3 regions of the Azotobacter chroococcum genome follow, and region 2 is predicted to be linked to each of the others. Evidence: riboswitches for the same ligand, from Rfam matches in the RefSeq annotation. Region 2 holds a riboswitch; each other region holds the start of a gene.
The links. A riboswitch is a leader RNA that binds a small molecule or an ion and turns the genes downstream of it on or off. The one in region 2 is predicted to bind cobalamin.
Positions count from the first base shown of each region.

Region 1 (5,291 bases), on a different replicon from region 2:
CGATCAGTCCGGGCGGCGCGCCACGGCCGGTCACCACCACATGCTGGTGCAGCGGCCGCGCCTGGATGTCGGCGAGCAGCGGCTCCAGCTCCAGGTAGCCGTACTTCAGGGCGATGTTCAGCTCGTCGAGCAGCACCAGGTCGATCGACGGATCGTCGAGCAGCTCGCGGGCCACCACCCAGGCCTCGCAGGCCTTGTCGATGTCGCGCTGGCGGTCCTGGGTTTCCCAGGTGAAGCCCTCGCCCATCACGTGGTAACGCACCTGCTCGGGAAAGCGCCGGAAGAAGGCCTCCTCGCCGGTGCTGGCGGCGCCCTTGATGAACTGCACCACACCGACCCGCAGGCCGTGGCCGAGCGCGCGGGCGACCATGCCGAAGGCTGCGCTGCTCTTGCCCTTGCCGTTTCCGGTGTGCACCAGCAAGAGGCCGTGCTCGTCGGTGGCCTGGGCGATCTTCCCGTCGACCACCGCCTTCTTGCGCTGCATGCGCGCCTTGTGGCGCGCGTCCCGTTCCGGCGACTCGCTCATCCGCGGGCTTCCTGCGCCCGCTGCGACTTCAGGCGGGCGGCGAAGCCGGCGTAAAGCGCAGTGGCGAGGCCCACGTAGAGCGCCAGGTTGGCCAGGCTGCGCGGGTAGTGGCTCAGCACGCGCTGCACGAACTCGGCGAACGCCGGCTCCGGATAGCGGCCGGAGAAGAAGTAGAAGCCGCCGCCGGAGAACAGATAGCAGACGAAAGCGCTGAAGATCACCGCCAGGCCGAGCACGGCCAGGCTGTCCAGCCGGTCCAGACTGTCGCGCTGCAGAACGGCGAAGATCCGCCCGCCCAGCCACAGCGAGCCATAGGCCGGAACCAGCAGCCAGTAGGCCGGCGACAGGCACCAGTCGCTCACGCCCATCCAGCCGGTGGCGACGAAATCGAGCAGCGTGGCTTCGAGGAACAGCGCCGGGAACACCCAGCGCGGGCTCAGCAGGGCACCGGCGAGGAAGAACACCGCCCAGGAGGCGCTCGGCAGGTTGAGGGTGGCGAAGTGCTGACCACGGGTCATGGCCATCAGCAGGGCCAGCGCCACACCGACGACCAGCTGGCTGCGGGGGGACAGGTTGAGCATGCTGCGTTCTCCTTGTGGATGGTTCCGGCCCGCCGGCCGGCGGCGCCTCACAGCGCCTGGTAACGGACGGTGAAGTACACCGCCTGCCCCGGCTGGTTGTAGCCCAGGGCGGTTTCGTAATCGGCGTTCAGCAGGTTGGCGACGCGCGCCTGCAGACGCCATTCGGGGGTGATGCGGTATTCGCCGCGCAGATCCACGTCGGCGTAGCCGGACAATTCGTTGTCGTTGGCCACGTCGTCGTAGCGCCGGCCCTCGGCGTGCAGCGTGGCGCCGACGGCGAAGTCGCCGAAGCGCCGGTCCAGCTCCAGGTTGAACATCTGCGAGGCGCGGCGCGGCAGCTCGTTGCCCTCGTTGTCGCCCGAGCCGCTGTTCTCCGGCTCCAATAGACTGTAGTTGGCGCTCCAGTCCCAGCCGAACGAGCGGCTGCCGACCTCCAGCTCCAGGCCGCGGATGCGTGCCTCGTCGATGTTCGCCGGCCCCTGGATGGAGGAATCGTAGACGATCAGGTCCTTCACCTTGGTGCGATAGGCGTTCAGCGACCAGTGCCCCCAGTCGTGCACCCCGGACAGGCCGACCTCCAGGCTGTGCGAGGTTTCCTCGTCGAGGTCGGCGATGCCGTAGAAGGGATAGTACAGCTCGTTGAAGGTCGGCGCCTTGAAGGCGCTGCCGTAGCTGACGGTGGCGCGCAGGGCGTCGGTCAGGGCGTAGCCGTAGGCGACGTTGCCGGTCTCGTGCTGGCCGAACTGCTCGTTGTTGTCGCGGCGCAGGGAGACCTGCCAGTCGTGGCGGCCGTATTCGCCGAGGTACTGGACGAAGGCGCCGTTGTTCTCGCGGGAGTCCTCGTCGTAGTCAGTGGTGCCGTTGACCTCCTCGCGCTGGTAGTCGACGCCCAGGGTGAGGACGTGGCCTTCGGCCAGGGTCAGGTCGTTCTGCCAGCTGGCGCTGTCGCGGCGGCTGTCGAAGCGCGAGTAGAAGCTGCCGTCCTGGTAGGTGTCGGACTTGTCCTCGTTGCGCCCGGCCTGCAGGGTGACCTGCCAGAACGCCAGCGGGCTGAAGCGCGCGCGGCCGCTGACCACGTTCTGCTCGCCGTCGGCGTTGGCGGAAAAGCCGGCGGTGCCGCGGCGGTTCACCTGGTCGTAGTCGTTGTGCGACTTGGCGCGCAGGAAGGTGCCCTCCAGTTCCAGGCCGTTGTCGAAGCGCCAGCCGGCGCGCAGCGCGGCCGAGTGGTTGCGGTAGCCGTCGGCGTCGTTCTCGTAGCCGCTGGTCCCGGGGCTCTTCACGTTGATGCCGTCGGTGTCCTCGCTGCTCAGGGCCAGGCTGTACCAGCCGTGGGCGTTGCCGCCGGAAACCCCGGCGCTGCCGGTGTAGGCGTCGTGGGTGCCGTAGCCGGCGGAGAAGAACGGCTTGGGCGCACCGTCACCGCCCTTGCGGGTGAAGATCTGGATCACCCCGCCGATGGCTTCCGAGCCGTACAGGCTGGAGCGCGGCCCGCGGACCACCTCGATGCGCTCGATCATCTCCACCGGCAGATCCTGCCAGGCGGCGGTGCCGGTGGTCACCGAGCCGACGCGCACGCCGTCGATCAGCACCAGCACATGGTCGGACTCGGTGCCGCGCAGGTAGACGGAGGTGGACTTGCCGTGGCCGCCGTTGTTGGCGATGGATACTCCCGGCACCCGCTTGAGCAGCTCCGGCACCGACTGCGCCTGGCTGCGCTCGATGTCGTCGCGCTCGATCAGGCTCACCGCGGCGAGGCTGTCGCGCAGGGTCTGGGCGCTGCGTGCGGCGGTCACTACGGTGGCGTCGAGGCTCAAGGGGTCGTCGGCCGCCTGGGCCGGAGAAAGGCAAAAGAGGCCCAGCAGCGCGGACGCCGCCGGCCCGAAACAGGGCTTGCGAATCAAGGTCGTTCTCCGCCGCGCCACCCGCACGGCCTGAAATCAGCGAAAGCGGGCGGGAAAGCGCTCAGGCAGAACCTGCCTGCGGCCTTCTCCGCGCCGCCAGAAATCGCGACAGGCCGGTCTCCGGGCTCACGAGCGAAGCGCCATGCGGCGGCTTCCGAAACCACGCCTTCCCGTGCCATGCGGGACACAGTGGCCTTACGGCGGTTTCGCGACTCGTCTACCGTTGCGGGGGCAGCGCCGGCCTTGTGTCGCGGATCATCGCGGCACGCACCGGCTTCCCTGTTTCACCTTTCGTGAGAAAGGCACCTGAAGCGAGGCGCGCAGGGTAGTGGAAACGCCGGCCGGGCACAATGAGACGGATCGCCCGATATCATGAGATCCGCTCATGTTGCGACAGCCGGCGCTCAGCCCTCCAGTGCGGCCAGCAGCTCTGGCAGGACGCTGCCGGCCGGGCCGTGCAGGCAGAGGTCGGCATGCCGGCTGAGCGGGGTCGGCTGCGGATTGATCTCGACCACGAAGGCGCCACGGCGCTTGGCCGAAAACGGCAGCTCGGCGGCCGGATAGACCAGGCTGGAAGTGCCGACGCTGAAGAACAGCCCGGCCTGCAGGCCGGCTTCGCTGGCCCGGGCCAGCACATCGGACGGCAGGTTCTCGCCGAACCAGACCACCGCCGGGCGCAGCAGGCCGCCGCAGGCGCAGTGCGGCAGGCTGTCGAGCGTCGCCGGCCAGTCACCGCCGTCGGCCTCGCAGCGAAAGCACTTCAGCCGGTGGAGGTTGCCGTGCAGCTCCAGCGGCGCCGGGCTGCCGGCGCGCTGGTGCAGGCCGTCGACGTTCTGGGTGATCAGCGTGACCCCGGGCAGCCGCCGCTCCAGCGCGGCGATGGCCAGGTGCGCCGGGTTCGGCTGAGCGGCCAGGCACTTCTCGCGGCGCCAGGCGTACCACTCCCAGACGGTGCGCGGATCGGCGCGAAAGCCCTCGGGGCTGGCCAGCTCTTCCGGGCTATAGCGCGCCCAGAGCCCGGTCTGGGCGTCGCGGAAGGTCGGGATGCCGCTCTCGGCGGACACCCCGGCGCCGGTGAAGAACACCACGCGGGCAGCATCGCGCAGGCGGCGGGCGAGATCGGGAAGGGCGTCGTGCATGCTGGAACTCCTCGATGGTCGTTGGCGGCCCGCCGATCTCGACAACCGGCCAGCCCTTCGCATAGGTTGCCTTCTTACACCCACAACATGGAGCCGGTACAGGCATGAAAACCGCCATCGCCATCCGCCACGTCGCCTTCGAGGATCTCGGCGTCTTCGCCCCCGTGCTGGAAGAACTGGGTTACCAGATCCGCTATGCCGATCCCGGCATCCTGGACGCCGACGAGCTGGCCGCGCTGAACGTGGAGGCGGCCGACCTTCTGGTGGTCCTCGGCGCGCCCATCGGCGCCTACGATGAAGCCACCTATCCCTTCCTGCTGGCGGAGCTGGAGCTGATCGGCAGGCGGCTGCGCAGCGGCAAGCCGCTGCTCGGCATCTGCCTGGGCGCCCAACTGATCGCCCGCGTCCTGGGGGCGAAGGTCGCACCGATGGGCGTCAAGGAAATCGGTTTCGGCGCTCTCCAACTGACCACGGAAGGCGCCGCCGGCTGTCTCGGCGCACTGGGCGACGGCGGCACCGTGCTGCACTGGCACGGCGACATGTTCCAGCTGCCGCCGGGCGCCACCCTCCTCGCCCGCACCGAGATCTGCCCGAACCAGGCGTTCATGCTCGGCAATGCCGTGCTGGGCCTGCAGTTCCACCTCGAAGCCGATCCCGCGCGGATCGAACAGTGGCTGATCGGCCATGCCGCGGAGCTGTCCGCCAGCGGGATCGACCCGGTGACGATCCGCCAGCAGGCGAAGGACGTGGGGGAAGAGCTGCGCCGGCGCGGACAGCAGGTGCTGCGCGACTGGCTCGCCGGGCTGGCCTGACGGCCCGTCCGTCAGGGCTGACGCGCCACCGGCATGCCGCGCAGCACGCGCCGGGCGCCCAGATAGCGCCCCTGCCAGTAGCCGTCGGCCAGGCGATCCAGGCGCACCGTGCCGCCGCTGGAGGGGGCGTGCACGAAACGCCCCTCGCCCACATAGATGCCGGCATGGCTGACCCGACCGCTGCCGTCGGTGGCGAAGAACACCAGGTCGCCGCTGCGCAGGGCCCCGGGACGCACGCCGGGCGCGCGCATGGCGAGCATCTCGCGGGTCGAGCGCGGCAGGCGCAGGCCCGCCGCCTCGCGGTAGACATAGCCGATCAGCCCGCTGCAGTC
Region 1 is NZ_CP011835.1:2,827,571-2,832,861, forward strand. It holds gene cobO (cob(I)yrinic acid a,c-diamide adenosyltransferase) at 1-526, opposite strand, end outside; gene ACG10_RS12970 (hypothetical protein) at 523-1,107, opposite strand; gene btuB (TonB-dependent vitamin B12 receptor) at 1,155-3,008, opposite strand; cobalamin riboswitch at 3,103-3,333, opposite strand; gene ACG10_RS12980 (SIR2 family NAD-dependent protein deacylase) at 3,413-4,147, opposite strand; gene ACG10_RS12985 (glutamine amidotransferase) at 4,252-4,959, shown strand; gene ACG10_RS12990 (C40 family peptidase) at 4,971-5,291, opposite strand, start outside.
Region 1: another riboswitch for cobalamin. It lies ahead of btuB (TonB-dependent vitamin B12 receptor); the one in region 2 lies ahead of cobG (precorrin-3B synthase).

Region 2 (5,291 bases):
GCCAGTACATAACCAGGCGGCGGGTTGAGGAGGCAGGTGCCGAAGCGCAATTCGCCGCTGGTGGTGATCGCCGGGGCCACATCCAGCGCCTCGGCGATCTCGCGGGCCATTCGGTTGACACCGCCCAGGCCGCCGAGCAGCGGCACCACGGCGCTGCCGTCTTCGGCCAGCGCCAATACCGGTGGCTCCGCACCCTTGGCCACCAGCAGCGGCGCCAGGGTACGAATGACGATGCCGGCGGCGCAGAAGGCAATGATCGGGGTATCGCTGGCGTAGAGCTCGCGCAGGGTCTCGCCAAAGGCCTCATAAGGCTGGTCGGCGTCCTCGACGCGGCCGCTCAGGCCGTGAATCCGCGAGCCGGGGTAACAGGTTTGGACCCGGCGTGCGGTTTCCAGGCTGGCGGCGTTGAGGATGACCAGGGCCGGGGGCTTTTGCATCAGGCTGACCATTTCCGTCCAGGTACCACGATCAGGGAAAAGTATGGCGAGGCCATTGGCTCGACCTCGTCCAGCGGCACGATGCGCTGGTTGGCCATGGTAGCTCGCTCGATGTATAGAGCGCACTTGGCCAGGTCCAGCTCGTCGAGCACGCGACGCACCTTGTCGAAGTTGCGCCCGAGCTTCATCACTACTGCCGCCTCGGCATCGCCCAGGCGCCGCTTCAGCTCCTCTTCCGGCAGCACGCCGGAGAGCACCATCAGGCTCTGGTTGCGGTACACCAGCGGCACGCCCAGCGCCGAGACGCCGCCGAGCATGGAGCACACCCCGGGTATCACCTCCGCCTCGTAACGCTCGGCCAAGCGGTCGTGCAGATACATGTAGGAGCCGTAGAAGAAGGGGTCGCCCTCGCAGATCACCGCCACGTCACGACCGGCGTCCAGATGCTCGGCGATTTGCACGGCCGCCGTGTCGTAGAAGTCGCTGATCACCGTCTCGTAGGACAAGGGTGGTTCCAGCCTCTCGGTGGTGACCGGGTAGACCAGTGGCATGCGAAGCTGAGACTCGTGCAGGTGTTCCTCGATGATGCCGAAGGCATTGCCGCCGAGGCCCTTGCTGGCCTTGGCCTTGGCCACGAAGTAGCCCACCACCGGGGCGGCGCGCAGCAGGCGCAGCGCCTTCAGGGTAATCAGCTCGGGATCGCCTGGACCGACACCAAGCCCGTACAATCGGCCTTTCCTGTCCATCACTCCACCTCCGTGGCCAGTGCATTGACCGCGGCGGCGGCCATAGCGCTGCCGCCGCGCCGGCCGCGCACGATCACATAAGGCACGCCACGGCTGTCAGCGGCGAGCAGGTCCTTGGACTCCGCGGCGCCGACGAAGCCGACTGGCATGCCAATGATCAGTGCCGGCTTCGGTGCGCCAGCGTCGAGCATTTCCAATAAGTAGAACAGTGCAGTTGGTGCGTTGCCGATCACCACCACGCTACCGGCGAGGTGTGGGCGCCAGCGCTCCAGGGCTATCGCCGAGCGGGTGTTGCCCCGTTCGCGAGCCAGCTCTGGCACGCCTTCGTCGTGCAGGGTGCAGATCACTTGGTTGTTCGCCGGTAGGCGCGCGCGGGTGATACCTTCTGCGACCATGCGCGCGTCGCAGAGGATCGGCGCTCCGGTGGCCAGTGCGGCCCTTCCGGAGGCACCGGCACCGAGGGAGAAACGTAGCTCGTCGACGACATCGACCATGCCGCAGGCATGGATCACCCGCACGGCGAGCTTTTCCAAATCTGCCGGAATGGCGTCGAGCCGCGCTTCGGCGCGGATGATGGCAAAGGAGTTGCGATAGATTTCCTGGCCATCGCGGATGTAATCGATCATCGCTTGTCCTTAGGTAAGCCGGTCGGCGGCTTCGTCGATGCTGAGTGAGTCAGCCAGCAGCCGGCCGAGACCAGCTCCGCTGGCAGTACGTTGATAGAGCTGGTAGCGCCCGCCGGGCCGGGCCAGCAGGGTAAGGGGCGCGACATGAGCGGCGGCGCAGGAGCGCGGGCAACCGCTCAGATGTACCTGTGGCCTTGCTGTGCCCTGATGCAGTCGATGGGCCAGGCGCAGCGCATCGGCCTTGGTGTCGGCCAGGCCCTTGGCGCAGCCTGCGGAGCCAGTGCAGGCGATCAGGCCGGTCAGGGGCTCGCTGTCGTCGATATGCAGACCGATCATACCGAGTTGTCGCAAGGCTTTGGCGGCATGCGCTTGGGCCACGTTCGGCAGCATCAGGCTTTGCCAGGGCGTGAAGCGCAGGGTGCCGTCGCCCCGGCTGCGGGCTAGCTCAGCGAGTGCGTGCAACTGCGAAGAATCCAGGCGGCTGAGTGTGGGCATGGCGCCGAGTAGGAAAAGGCCGGGCTGGTGCTGCGCCAGGATGCCCAGCGGCGCGGTTGTCATCGTCCGGGCGCGGCGCCAGTTCAGCACCGCCGGGTCGCGGGGCAGTGCAAAGGCCAGCTGGGACTGGAGGCAGTCTAGAAAGGTCTCCTTTGGTAGATTCGCCAGTAGATGGCGCATGCGGGTCTGCTCCGGTTGCGCCAGCTCCAGGAACAGCGCCAACGCGGCTTCCACCAGCGCAGGCGCCTGCTCCAACGGCACGGCGGCCAGAGGTGCATCGGTCGGGCAGCCTGCCAAGCCGAAGGCCAGCCTCGTGCCGCCGGGCATCAGCGCGAGCCAGAGATCATGGGGGTGGTCGAGCATCGCCAAGCGTTCTCCACCGTCCAGTTGCAAGGCGAACTTCGGCGACAGGGAATGGAAAGCGGGACGTGCCTGCAGCAGTTCGAGGATCGCCTTGGCCACCGCTGCAACGTCCGCCTCGCTGTTCGCGTCGAGACCCATGGCAGGGCTCACCAGCAGGTTGCGCACGTCGTCGGCGCCCGGCGTGGAGGGGCCGAGGCCGGCGGCGAGCAGGGCGGCGATCAGCGGCGCTTCATGCCCAGTACGGACGCCTCGCAGCTGCAGATTGCTTCGATTGGTCAGTTCGATCACGCCGCTGGCATGGCGGCTGGCGGCCTCGCCGATGGCGTGGGCCTGATCGGCCTCGAGGCATCCGCAGGCCAGCTTGATGCGGCAGATGCCGCCGTCTAGCGCCGGCACGATGCGCAAAAGCCCAGGGCATGCTGAAGGGCGCGGGGCAGGGGAAAGAACACTGCCAAGGGTATCGTCCACGAGGTCACACCTTGCAAAAAGACGCGGTGACCAGACCTCTAGCATCCTCCCTTGAAGACACTATGGCATCGGTACACCCCGCCCGATGTTGGCACTCGCGACCAGCGTTCGTCGGCAGGTCTCCTGGCTTGCAGGTCAGGGTCTGGCGCTGCCTTCCCGGTCATCCCAGTGGCTTCGGCGCGACGGACTCGCTGCTTACAGTTGCGGGGGCAGCCACGGTTGGGACGCTTTGTCCTTCCGTGTTCCCTCAATGGCCCGTTGGGGGAGTTCGGTTCGAGGCGGCCGCCTGCAACTCGAAGCACCCGTCAGGGCACCGACGAAGGCGGTATTATGCCGGTTTTGTCCGGCTCGATGACAAGCTTCCGGCAGGAGGCGCAGCGGCCTTTCATTGCGAGGAAACATCCATGACGCCCTGGCTAGCCGTGATCGGCATCGGTGAGGACGGCTACGCCGGGCTCGGCAAGCGTGCCCGCCGGGCCCTGCTGGAGACCGGCCTGATCGTCGGCGCGCCACGCCAGCTGGCGCTGCTGCCGCCGTGTATCCGCGCCGACCGGCTGGAATGGCCACGACCGTTCTCCCTGGTCCCGGTGCTGGAACGGCGCGGCACGCCGCTGTGCGTGCTGGCCAGCGGCGACCCCATGCTATTCGGTGTCGGTGCGAGTTTGGCGCGCGTGCTCGACCCCGCCGAGATGTGCGTGTTGCCGGCGCCCTCGTCCTGTTCGCTGGCGGCAGCCAGGCTCGGCTGGGCCTTGCAGGAGCTGACCCAGCTGTCAGTGGTGGCCCGTCCGGTCGCGGTGCTGAACCACCATGTGCATGCTGGCGCACGACTGCTGATCCTGAGCAATGATGGCAAGAGCCCGGCGGCCATTGCCGCGCTGCTCCGCGAGCGAGGCTTCGAGGCCAGCCGCCTGAGCGTGCTGGAGCATTTGGGCAGCGAATCCGAGCGACGTATCGATGGGCTGGCCGGGAGCTGGTCGGTCGAGGAAACCGCTGCGCTCAACCTGGTCGCGGTGGAATGCGTTCCAGGTAAGCAGCCGCGTCATCTGCCACAAACCTCTGGTCTGCCAGACGATACTTACCGGCACGATGGCCAACTGACCAAGCGCGACATGCGCGCCATCACCTTGGCGCGCCTAGCCCCCTTACCAGGACAACTGCTATGGGATGTCGGCGCCGGTTGCGGTTCCATCGGCATCGAGTGGATGCGCGCTCACCCGAACTGCCGCGCCATTGCCATCGAGGCGGATGAGGGGCGCCAAGAGATGATCCTACACAACCGCGAAGCTCTCGGCGTGCCGGCGCTGCATCTGGTCGCTGGCGCTGCTCCCCAAGCGTTGGACGGCCTGGAAAGTCCGGATGCAATCTTCATCGGTGGTGGGGTGACTGTTCCCGGTGTACTGGAGCAATGCTGGGAACGGCTCAAGCCCGGCGGTCGGCTGGTGGCCAATGCCGTGACGATTCAGAGCGAAGCGCTGCTGGTCGGCTGGCGCGAACGGCACGGCGGCGAGCTGACTCGCATCGTCATTGCCCAGGCAAAGCCGCTCGGCAACTTCGACACCTGGCGTTCGGCATTGCCGGTCACGCTGTTGGACGCGGTGAAACCATTGGTGCAAGAGGGTGCGCTATGACCCGCCTGCTGCTGCTTGGCGGCATCGGCGAGGCGCTGGCCATCGCCCGTCGGCTTGGCTCGTCCCACATCTACAGCCTGGCGGGTCTCGGCAAGGTTCCGCAGGATCTCACCTGTCAGGTGCGTGTCGGTGGTTTCGGTGGTGCCGAGGGGCTGGCCGACTTCCTGCGTCAGGAGCGCATCGACCGGCTGCTGGACATGACCCATCCCTATGCCGCGCAGATCAGCCACAATGCCGCCCTGGCTGCACGCATTGCCGGTATTCCCTGCTGGGCTCTAAGACGGCCCGGATGGCAAGCGGGTCCGGGAGACGACTGGCGCGAAGTGACAGACTGGGCTGGGTTGATGGTTGCCCTGAGCGGATTCCGCCGTCCCTTCTTCACCCTGGGGCGCGAGGTGCTGGCGCATCTGGACGCGGTACCGGACGGACAGTTCTGGACGGTGCGTGTACTCGACGCGTATCCCGACGCTCCTCGTGCCCGGGTCATCGGCGCACGCGGGCCATTCCTTCTGGAAGAGGAGCGCGCGC
Region 2 is NZ_CP011836.1:38,021-43,311, forward strand. It holds gene cobJ (precorrin-3B C(17)-methyltransferase) at 1-437, opposite strand, end outside; gene ACG10_RS21470 (precorrin-2 C(20)-methyltransferase) at 437-1,183, opposite strand; gene ACG10_RS21475 (precorrin-8X methylmutase) at 1,183-1,809, opposite strand; gene cobG (precorrin-3B synthase) at 1,819-3,135, opposite strand; cobalamin riboswitch at 3,243-3,456, opposite strand; gene cbiE (precorrin-6y C5,15-methyltransferase (decarboxylating) subunit CbiE) at 3,540-4,763, shown strand; gene ACG10_RS21490 (cobalt-precorrin-6A reductase) at 4,760-5,291, shown strand, end outside.

Region 3 (5,291 bases), on a different replicon from region 2:
TTGAACTTGTTGTCGCGGCGGCCATAGCGGTTGTAGACACGCAGCACGGCGTCCAGGTAGGTGAGCAGGTGCTGCCAGGGCAGGAACTCGTTGATGAAGCTGCCGACGATCGGCGTCCGGCCCAGGCCGCCGCCCACCGAGACGCGGAAGCCCAGCTCGCCGGTGCCGTTGCGCACGGCCTCCAGGCCGATGTCGTGCACTTCGATGGCGGCGCGATCGCTCACGGCACCGTTGACGGCAATCTTGAACTTGCGCGGCAGGAAGGCGAATTCCGGATGGAAGGTGGACCACTGGCGGATGATCTCGCACCAGGGGCGCGGATCCACCAGCTCGTCGTGGGCCACCCCGGCGAACTGGTCGGTGGTGGTGTTGCGGATGCAGTTGCCGCTGGTCTGGATCGCATGCATCTGCACCGTCGCCAGCTCGGCGAGGATCTCCGGGACATCCTCCAGCTCCGGCCAGTTGAACTGCACGTTCTGCCGGGTACTGATGTGGGCATAGCCCTTGTCGTAGTCGCGGGCGATCTGGGCCAGCTTGCGCAGTTGGCGGGAGGACAGCAGTCCGTAGGGTACGGCCACGCGCAGCATGGGAGCATAGCGCTGGACGTACAGGCCGTTCTGCAGGCGCAGCGGACGGAATTCCTCTTCGCTCAGCTCGCCGGCTAGGTAGCGGCGGGTCTGGTCGCGGAACTGGCGGACCCGGTCCTCGATGATGTGTTGATCGTACTGGTCATATACGTACATGAAGTGTCCTGTCGGTCAGGCTGCTTACTGCTTTTTCTGCGCGCACGGCCGCGCACCGCATTTCGGAGAGCGGGTCACGATAGCAGTTCAGGGTTATACGTAAAAGTAATGTTTTTCTATAACGCTAGAGTTTTTTGTTATTGAACAGTGTACGGAAGTACTCCGAAGTGCAAGTCCGCTCCGAACTGGCTTCTGCGATGAGGGGAGGAAGGGGCTCGGTTCAGGCCTGGGCCAGATGCAGGATCAGCTTGACCACGCCGACCAGGACCAGCACGAACAGGACGGTGAAGCCCACCCCCAGCAGGATGAAATGGCTGGGCTTGCCCTGGGAGAAGTCCCGCGTCCGGTTCTTGCCGCTCTGCACGCCTAGGGCGGCGGCCAGCACGCTGTGCAGCATCTGCCGGAACGTCAGGGGCTTGTCGTCGTCGCGGTCGTCGTCCATGGGGGCTTCGCCTCAGAGTTGCGGGCGCTGGTAGCCGCCCGGTACGCCGTTCTTCGACAGCACGTACTGCCAGAGCTGGAGATTGCGGGCGCGGAAGGCTCCGGCGCAGGAGAGTAGATAGTAGCGCCACATGCGCCGGAACCTTTCTCCCAGCGTGCTGGCGAAGCGCGGCCAGGCCGCCTCGAAGTTGGCGTGCCAGGCCATCAGGGTCCTATCGTAGTCCGCGCCGAAACTGTGCAGGTCCTCGAGGATGAACAGGCCATCCAGTCCATCGCCGATCTGTCCCAGGGAGGGCAGGTCGCCGTTGGGAAAGATGTAGCGGTCGATCCAGGGGTCCGACGTCGAGTGGCGCTGGTTCTTGCCGATGGTGTGCAGGAGGAACAGGCCGTCGTCGGCCAGGCAGCGCGCGGCGACCTCGAAGAAGTGGCGGTGGTTCTTGCGACCGACATGCTCGAACATGCCGATGCTGACGATGCGGTCGAAGCGGCCCTGGATCTCGCGGTAGTCCTGCAGGCGGAACTCCACGGGCAGGCCGGCGTAGCGCTCCCGGGCCCAGGCCTGCTGTTCCCGGGAAACCGTCACCCCGACGCAATGCACGCCATGCCGCTCCGCCGCGTAGCCCATGAAGCTGCCCCAGCCGCAGCCGATGTCCAGCACCCGCATGCCGCGCTCCAGGCCGAGCTTGCGGCAAATCAGCTCCAGTTTGGCCTCCTGGGCTTCGGCCAGGCTGCTGGCGCTTCGCCAATAACCGCAGGTGTAGGTCATGCGCGGGTCGAGCATGGCCTCGTAGAAGTCGTTGCCGAGATCGTAATGGGCCTCGCCGACCTGCCAGGCGCGTCGGCGGCTCTGCAGGTTGAGCAGGCGCGCTCGCAACGCATAAAACATCAGTCGTGCCGGTTTCACTTGCTGGTCGATGCCGGCGCACAGCAGGCGAAAGAAGAATTCGTCCAGCCGCTCCGCCTCCCAGGCGCCCTCCATGTAGGCTTCGCCCAGCCCCAGATTGCCTTGGGCGAAGACCCGTTCGGGCACTCCGCCAGCCTTGAGCTGCATGTCCCAGGGACGGTTGCCGCCGATGCGGATGTCTGCCCGTTGCAGAAGTTCGACCATCAGGCGATGCAGGGCGGAGTCCTGCGAAAGATAGCTGGACCCGGCGTTGAACGTGAATTCTCGGCTCATGGTTGTTCCATCCTGACCTGGCTCCACCGGATCGGTCTCCGGGATGACACTTCGGAATCTGCCGGCGGCCTGTCGAGACAACGCGCCCAAGCAAAGTCAGATTAGGCAGGGACGGGCGCGACGGCCAATAATCCGCGGCAGGGCCGTCGGAAAACCGTCGGCGAACCGGCCGTCAGCCCGAGGCATTGCGCTTGCCCGGCCGTCACGCGCCGCGTAAGGTGCGCCCCTGCCGGCCCCTGGCCGGCGACATGGAGAACGCGGTGCCCGGATCAAGGTCCGGGGTAAATGGGAAGTCAGTCCAGGCTGACGCTGCCCCCGCAACGGTAGGGCCGTTTCACGGCCGAGCCCGACACCAGCCCGTTCTCCCGATGCAGGCCGCGGTGGGCGGCCGTGCGGTCGCCAGCCCTGGTCGTTCCGGCGTCTTGCCGCCGGCGCTGCGTCCGTTTCGCGTGCCCGCCGCCTTTCGATCCGGGATAGGGCATGCCATTTCCTCTTCTCTTCCGCCGCTTCGGCCTGGTCCTGCTGCTCGGGCTGCTTGCCCCCAGGGCCTCGGCGGCGCAGCTCAACGCCATCGTTTCCCGCTACAGCGCCGCCGAGTTCGCCGGCGCCGTCGCGCAGTTCCAGCAGCACAATCCGCACTGGCGGATCAGCGCACGCACCCCGGAGCAGCTCGCCGAGCTCGACGAGCCGGCGCTGCGCGCCTGGCTGGGCGAGGGCCGGGTGCTGCTCGGCGTCGGCCTGTTCGGTGCCGAGGTGGAGCGCCTGGGGCCGCTGCTCGGCCAGGTCGCGCCGGCGGACAGCTTTCTGATGCACAGCGAGCATGCCCTGGTGCAGCTCAGCCGCAGCCGTGGGCGCCCGCTGTTCGCCTCGCGCGAGGCGGTCGAGACCCTCGGCCGGCTGCGTCCGCAGGGCGAGCTGGGTGGCTGGATCGCCCGCCAGCAGGCCGAACATCCCGGCCAGGCCGAATGGATCGCCGCGCGCAGCTACTGGCAGGCCGGCGGCATCGACAACATCGCCGGCCTCTTGGCCTGGCTGGCGGCCCGGCATGATCAGGGCGTGGCGGTACCGGCCGTGCAGGCGCGTCCGCCACTGCGCTTTTACCAGGATGGTGCGCTGCGCGGCGAGGGCGAACTGACGTACTCCGGCGACGCGCTGGTCGCTGTGATCGACCACGGCCGCGCCGACCGCGCCGGCGATCGCGAGCTGAACGACGCCTTCTGCCAGCGCCTGGAAAGCCGTGGCCTGGCCTGCGTCAGCCTGTTTGCCGACTGGGGGCCGGGCTCGCTCGCGGCGGTGCGCTGGCTGAAGGAGGGACGCCACCCGCCGCTCGCCGCCATCGTCGTGCTGCAGGACTTCGTGGTCGGCGGCGGCGAAGGCCGCGAGGAGGTCACCGGGCTGTTCGAGCAGCTGAACGTGCCGGTGCTCAAGGGCCTGCGTCTGGAGGATCGCGACGAGACCGGCTGGCAGCTGTCCGGCGACGGTCTGGCGCGCGACAAGGTGCACTACCAGCTGGCCATGCCCGAACTGCAGGGAAGCAGTCAGGCCACGGTGCTGGCGGCCTGGCACGAGCGCCAGGAGGACCCGCTATCGGGCATCCGTTTCGGCGTCGCCGCGCCGCTGCCGGACCAGCTCGATACCTTCGCCGCGCGCATCCAGCGCTGGCGTGCCCTGCAGCAGAAGGCCAACGCCGACAAGCGCCTGGCCATCGTCTACTATAACCATCCGCCGGGCCGGCACAACATCGGCGCGGACAACCTCGACGTGCCGCAATCGCTGTTCGAGATCCTCACCCGGCTCAGAGCCGAGGGCTACGACACCGGCCCGCTGCCGGCCTCGCCCGAGGCGCTGCTCGACCTGCTGCAGGAGCGCGGCGTCAATCTGCCGGAGCAGGGCGACGCCCTGGCGGCCATGGCCGACAAGGTGCAGAGCCTGAGCGGCGAGGATTACCGCCGCTGGTTCGCAACCCTGCCGGCGGCGCTGCAGGCGGAGATGGTCCAGGGACCGCTGGGCTACTGGCACGCCCAGCTGCGCCGCGCCCTGGACAGCGGCCGCAGCGAGATCGCCCGCGGCCTCTACGAGAACGGCTCCGGCGAACTGCACCACGTGCTGGACGGCGTGGTGCACCCGGCGCGCTCGCGCGCTCTGGACCTGCTGGCCCAGCTCGAAACCCTCTACCGCGCCGCCCTGGAGGCGCCGGGGCAGGCCGACTGGGCGCAGGCCGAGTCGCTGGTGCAGGCGCTCGCCGCCACCGGCATCGAGGGTCTGCGCGGCTGGGGAGAGGCGCCGGGACGGGTGATGGTGCAGGGCGAGCGCCTGCTGCTGCCGGGCATCCGCTTCGGCAAGGTATTCGTCGGTCCGCAGCCGCCGCGCGGCTGGGAGATCGACCAGGAACTGCTGCACGCCAACCTGGTGTTCCCGCCGCCGCACCAGTATCTGGCCTTCTACCACTGGTTGCGCGACGGCTTCCGCGCCGATGCGTTGATCCACCTCGGCCGGCATTCCACCTACGAATTCCTGCCGCGCCGGCGCGCCGGGCTGAGCGACGAGGACTACCCGATGCAGGTGGTCGGCGACCTGCCGAGCATCTACCCCTACATCGTCGACGGCGTCGGCGAGGGCATCCAGGCCAAGCGCCGCGGCCTGGCGGTGATGATCGACCACCTGACGCCGCCGCTGGTAGCCACCCCGCTGTACGACGACCTGCTGCGCCTGCGCCAGCTGATCGAGAGCTTCGAGGCCGGCAGCGGACAGGTGGACGGTCCGGCGCGGCGCGCCACCATCGCCGAGATCCGCCGGCTGATCGGCAGCTCCGGGCTGGAGCCGGAGCTGCGCCAGTCGATGGCCAAGCCGCTGGCCGCACGCGGGATCGGCTTCGAGCAGGCCGACGACGACCTGCTGGTGCACGAGCTCGGTCACTACCTGACCGCCAT
Region 3 is NZ_CP011835.1:2,070,012-2,075,302, forward strand. It holds gene ACG10_RS09630 (nitrite/sulfite reductase) at 1-743, opposite strand, end outside; gene ACG10_RS09635 (DUF2970 domain-containing protein) at 964-1,185, opposite strand; gene cfa (cyclopropane fatty acyl phospholipid synthase) at 1,198-2,361, opposite strand; cobalamin riboswitch at 2,603-2,735, shown strand; gene ACG10_RS09645 (cobaltochelatase subunit CobN) at 2,842-5,291, shown strand, end outside.
Region 3: another riboswitch for cobalamin. It lies ahead of ACG10_RS09645 (cobaltochelatase subunit CobN); the one in region 2 lies ahead of cobG (precorrin-3B synthase).